2 linked regions of the Prochlorococcus marinus CUG1416 genome follow. The protein of the gene in region 1 interacts with the protein of each later gene in a pairwise test. Links are inferred from orthologs where the notes say so. Each region holds a gene or a part of one and is shown on either strand. Other genes may lie near its edges.

Region 1 (2,944 bases):
TTGTATATATATGATCCAATTGAAGTTTTAAGACTTTTTCTCCATCTAAAAATCCAAAAATGGGAGCACTATCGAAATTATCAATATAAAATTTATTACTACTACCTTGAGGTATAAAAGTACCTATGCCGCTTGTAATAGCTATGAAGATTATCAGTGATATGGCGAATCTTAAACTTGATATTTTTAATATTAGATTCTTAAAAATAATCATTTAAATCCAATTTGATATTAAATTTAATAACCCTAGGGAAACTAAAAATATCCCACTTAAAGTCGGAATTATTTGACTAAATTTTCTAAGCGCTAAAAATTGTTTTAAGTTTTCTGCAGTAGCTCCTGCAACGATTAATGGGGTTACTTGGCCTATCCCAAAGAAAAATAAAAAAATAATAGATATTGTTGGATTTTTAGCTTGCGATACCCAAGCTAGAAGGGTTGCTAAAACTGGAGTAATACAAGGTGAAGAGGCTAGTCCAAAAGTAGTTCCTATTGCAAAAGGAGCTATAAATGTTGGTATTTTATCTTCAATTATTTTTAAATCAGGTCCATTAGGTAACTGAAACTTTAGAATTCCTAATAAATTTAAACCCATTATTATTGCTATCAAGGCAACGACCGAAGTGTAATAAGATGGGATTTGCCCGTATATCTTTCCTAAAAATCCACTAGCAGCTCCTAATATAACGAGTGAAAAAACAACCCCTCCTGAAAAACTAATAAGTTTAAATTGATTTTTCTCTGTTCCTCCTATATAAGCAATAGTGATTGGTAGTAATGATAATGAGCATGGGCCAAGACTCGTTAAAAGTCCTGCGCTGAAAACCAAAAATATAGTAAATGGGCCAGGATTATTAAGGCCATTCTGCATAAGCAGATTACCCTTTTGAGATAATTCTGAAATAACTAAATTAAATGATTCGATAGCTTGACTTAAATCTTATAAATTCTAACTAATTAAGAGTCTTTCGTGAACTAATAATACCTATAAATCCTGTTGATTCTAATGAACATCTCAATAACATTCCTGCAATAAAAAAAGATGCGATTAATGAATTACCACCATAACTAATAAAAGGTAATGGTAAGCCGGTTGTAGGCATTGAACCTGTTGCTACAGCGATATGCATTATTGATTGACCTGTTAACAATACACCACATCCGATAGCAACTAATTTTGTATAATTATTCCTGCACTTAAGAGCAATTCTTAAACTTATATAAGAGAAAACTGCTAGAAAACCTAGGAATAAAGTACACCCTAACAAACCAAATTCTTCAGCAAAAATGGCAAAAATAAAATCTGTGTACATAAAAGGTAGGTACTGTAATTTTTGTATAGACAAGCCAAAACCTTGACCAAATAAACCACCTGAACCTATGGCTAATAAACTTTGAACCAATTGAAATCCACTTTCCTGTTGATCTTCCCAAGGATTAATAAATGAAGTAACTCTAAGTTTTTGATATTCGTTATTGAGGATACTAATACATCCAGTAATAAATCCTAATGAGGCAAATGAGCAGAGCGAACTTAGTTTTACACCTCCACATAAACCCATTACCCAAAAAAGAATTCCAGTTAATGATGCAGTACTTAAATTAGGCTGCTTTAGTATTAAAAAAATTAATAATCCAAAAGAGAATATTGAAATTAATTTTTTATCATTCTTAATCAGATTCCAATGAGCGAAAAGGTTAGAAGCCTCAAGAATTAGAAAAGGTTTTATTAATTCAGATGGTTGCAATCGTAAATTTCCTATTACTAACCATCTTGAAGATCCATTTACTGTAATTCCAGTAATATTAGTTAGGAAAATTAAAAAGAATAAAACATAAAAAATAATCCTTGAAAATTTCAAAAGATTTCTGATGTTTGTATTAAGAACGAAATAAAATAGACCAATGCCTGGAATTGTCCAAATAATTTGTTTTTTAAAAAAGTAAGCCCAGTTTCCCATTTCCCTACTAGCAACCCACCAACTTGATGATCCTAGAATACATATTCCTAGTATTGACCAAATTCCAATAATGATTATGAGGATTTTTGCCTCATAAGGCCATATCGTCCAAGGTAAAGGAAATATTGATTCTCTTAAATTGTTTGGATTCTTTTTGTAATTTGAACTAATGTTTTTTTTTCTTTTAGAAATTCTTTTATATTTAATTTTTTCTTGACTTATCTCCAATTGTTTAGCTCTATATGTACTATTGAGACGTTAAATTGAGATTTTGCCAAGTCTTTTATTAACGTTTTAAAGCGTAAACCACTTAAAAAGATGACCCTATATATTTTTTATTCATAAAATTAAACAAAAACATGGTTGATAGATTCATCACAAATCTTAAGAATTAATTTTTTATAAAAAAAAACTAGCTAAAAGGACCCTCTCCATGATAGATTCCGTGGGTTTATATACTTACTTCAAACCATTCAAAGGGGGTTTCTAAAGTATGTTCACATCAGTGGACTCAAATAGAAAAAAACTTGAACATCCTTCTAGTGAGAATGTTCCAATTTCACAATCCTTAGACAATCCGATCATCAATGAGAGTAAATCAGTCATTGCCAGTCAATTAGACAATTTGCTTTCTAAAAATGATGAATATACACAATTACAACTAACAATTTTTGGAATTACTTTTATTGTTTCTATTTTAGTTGCATCAATAACTGGAATTTTTCTCGGATTTACTTTTGGTTTTAGTATTTTTATTGGTGCAATTGCTGGTATTTTTTACTTACGTTTGCTTGCTAAAAGTGTAGGAAAATTGGGTAAGGAATCATCAGGTGTATCAAAATTGCAACTATTAGTTCCAGTTTGCCTCTTTATTTTTGCGAGCAAGCTAGGATCATTGGATATTTTTCCTGCAATGATAGGTTTTTTCATTTATAAACCTTCACTCATTTTTTATTTTTCACGTTCTTAAGTAAATTTTTTAT
Region 2 (3,046 bases), on another replicon or contig:
AGGGTCTTCAGCACCAACAAAACTAGTTTTACCAGTTTTTGCTTTATGCCAATCCAATATACGGCCAACGAACGGAGAAATTAGAGTTATCTTTGCATTAGCACAAGTTACCGCTTGGCAGAAGTTAAAAAGTAAAGTTAAGTTGCACTTAATACCCTCTTTTTCCAAAATTTCAGCCGCCTTAATTCCTTCCCAAGTTGCAGCAATCTTAATCAAAATTCTTTCCTTTTCAATTCCAAAATCTTTGTAAAGATTGATCAATTTTCTCGCTTTTTCTACGGTAGCTTCGGTGTCAAAACTCAATCTTGCATCAACTTCTGTAGATACGCGCCCTGAAATAATTTTCAATATTTCTTTTCCAAAAAATACTGAAACTTGGTCAACAGTTTCTTTAATTAATTCAATTTCGGAGAATCCTTGAGCCAATGAATTTTCTGAACTTTCTAAAGCTTTATCAATTAATTTCACATAATCAGGATTCTTGGCAGCAGAAAGTATTAGCGATGGATTGGTGGTGGCGTCTCTTGGTTGAAACTTTTTTATCGAATCTAAATCTCCAGTATCAGCAACAACAACGGTCATTGAGGACAATTGTTCTAAAATTGATTTCATATCTAGAAAATCATGTATATATATAAACTAGCTTTTATTCCTGATGAAATCATCAAATAATGAACTAAATATTTATAAAATTGGAAAATTTTAGGGTTTTTTAACAATCATTCCATGATCTTTAATCTTGGGAGGTATTTTTTCAATTACTATCAAACTCTCGATAATTTCTTTCGCTACTGGTACCGCGACGGTTGAACCATATGCATATGATTTAGATGGCTCATCAATGACTACAAGGACAGCATATTTTGGATCATTAACTGGTAAGGTCGCGACAAAACTACAAACTTTTTTGCTTGTATACGAACCATTTAAGGCTTTTTGAGAAGTGCCCGTTTTCCCAGCTATCCTATAACCCTCGATTTTTACTCCAGATCCACTACCTTTATCAACTACGCTCTCCATCCATGCAAGAACAGTTTTAGAAACCTCCTGTGAAAAAAACTGTTTTTTTGGATTTTTATTAAATCTTTCTTTGAAAGTTGAGGTCACATGAGGATTTACTTCAAAGCCCCCATTTGCTAGAGCCGCATGAAGTTGAAGCAATTTAAGTGGCGAGATTGAGAAACCTTTACCAAAAGAAGCTACCGCGGGCTCAATTGATTGATTTACAAATAAATCTTTTCTCTTTAGTTGGCCAGCAGTTGATTCAAATAAGTCAGTCTCTAAATTTTTATTTATACCTAAATTTTTTAGCCAATCCCAATAAATTGTTGGGTCTAAATTTTGCATTATTTTTACCATCCCAACATTACTTGAAACCTGCAAAACTTTTGGATAGTCAATGTATCCATTACCTTTTTTATCCCAATTAGAAAGTGTCCATCCTCCAACATTAATTTTCCCAATATCTTCAACTACTCCATCTTTCTGGATTACTTTTTCTTCTAAAGCTAAGGCAAGATTAATAGGTTTAAAAGTTGAACCAGGCTCAAATAAATCTTGAGAATACCAACCCCTAAAGAGTCCAGAATCATACTGCCAAAATTTATTTGGATCGTACGTCGGGACTGTAACCAAGGAGAGAATACTACCATTATTAACATCCATAACTATGGCAAATCCCTTCTTTGCTTTCCATTTGCTTACTTGCTTTGATAATGCATTGAATGACGCTTTCTGTAATTTAGAATCTATAGTTAGGCCTAAACTTTTGTAATCAGAAATAAAATCACCTGGGGCCGAATTATCCGGGAGAGGAGTCCCATCTCCTCCTCTTTTTACTGAATTACTTTTATTAAAAACTTTAATTTGATTATCTAAATAAAGCTCTAAACCTGCTGAAGCTATATTCTCATCATTAACAAAACCGACAAGATTAGAGTAAAGCTCCCTTTGTGGATAATATCTCTGCGAATATTTAAACAAATCCAGTCCGCTTATTTGAAGGTTCTTAATCTTTTCTGCCTTTTCTTCGGAAATTTTATCCAAAATCTTGATACCACTCATTTTATTATTAAATTTACTCAAGAGTATTTCACCATTTATATCCAATATGGGTGACAATTTTTCTGTAACTTCTTCAATACTGCGAACTCTATTAATTGAATCACCAGGAAAATTAAAATATTTTGGATGGGCCCATAATTTATAGAGCGGTTTATCGTAAGCAATTAGTCTATTATTTCTATCAACAATTGCTCTCCTTTTTTTTAAGGCGTTAGTTTTAGAAGACTGTATTAATCTAGCTTTCCTCTGCAAATCAGAGGCATTAAAGACTTGCAATTTAACTAACCTACCAAACAAACAAAATATTAATAGTAAGCTAAAAATATAGAGGAATTTAAATCTTCTTTGATCAAGTGGTGTTAGACGAACAATGTTTTTGTATTTTTTCATCAATATCCCCTTTGATATTTGCTATCGCTAAAACCTTCAATGAAACTACTTAAATTTTTCTTAAATAAACTTTCCTTTTTTTCTGGAAGTTTATCTAGATAGATTAAATCTTCAGGCTTAGTATTTCTATAAATATTGAGAGACTCAAGTTCACTAATATAAAATTCCTCAATTTTAGAAATATAATCAATGAGATTGTTATTGATAGCTCTTGTTTTAGATAAGTTTGTATATGTATTTGACCATTTTCTTTGACTATTAAAAGATAAGAAAAATAAGGTGAAAATTAATACCAAAAGAGAGATATTAATGGTGTCGAAAATTTTATGTATTAATTTGATATTAATTATTAATATTTTTTCAGAATTTTTTTTACTTTCATATGAAACTTTTTTTTTTAAATTAAGTTGATTCCCATAAGGTTTCATCTATGATTTATTTGTAAATAAAAGAAGTGTTATTAATTAAATAAACATCTTTTTGTTTGATTCGCAAGTAAAAAATTTAATTCTTTATGTCCTCAATAAGAACAAATTAAAGAAAGTCAAACCATTCCATAAAGAGTGCATAATTACAGAAGAAAGCAAGCTTC

Evidence for each region.
Region 2: the proteins of HA146_RS08160 (region 1) and HA146_RS02685 interact in binary tests that used the Escherichia coli proteins (3 or more experiments, as listed by UniProt). The link is inferred for Prochlorococcus marinus CUG1416 from one-to-one orthologs.

Annotation. Positions count from the first base shown.
Region 1 is NZ_JAAORM010000005.1:337,976-340,919, reverse strand. The notes cover bases 72-2,936. They hold HA146_RS08160 (FtsW/RodA/SpoVE family cell cycle protein), read right to left. Parts: upstream 2,190-2,936; coding sequence 954-2,189; downstream 72-953. Other genes in these bases: HA146_RS08155 (hypothetical protein), read left to right, coding at 2,455-2,931; HA146_RS08165 (cytochrome c biogenesis CcdA family protein), read right to left, coding at 215-871; HA146_RS08170 (cytochrome c biogenesis protein ResB), read right to left, coding at 72-214. Also shown: more of HA146_RS08170, read right to left, coding at 1-71.
Region 2 is NZ_JAAORM010000002.1:242,658-245,703, reverse strand. The notes cover bases 79-3,045. They hold HA146_RS02685 (peptidoglycan D,D-transpeptidase FtsI family protein), read right to left. Parts: upstream 2,455-3,045; coding sequence 703-2,454; downstream 79-702. Other genes in these bases: HA146_RS02675 (CPBP family intramembrane glutamic endopeptidase), read right to left, coding at 2,967-3,045; HA146_RS02680 (hypothetical protein), read right to left, coding at 2,454-2,882; tal (transaldolase), read right to left, coding at 79-612. In the rest of the region: more of tal, read right to left, coding at 1-78; more of HA146_RS02675, read right to left, coding at 3,046-3,046. UniProt on the Escherichia coli protein: Essential cell division protein that catalyzes cross-linking of the peptidoglycan cell wall at the division septum. Required for localization of FtsN.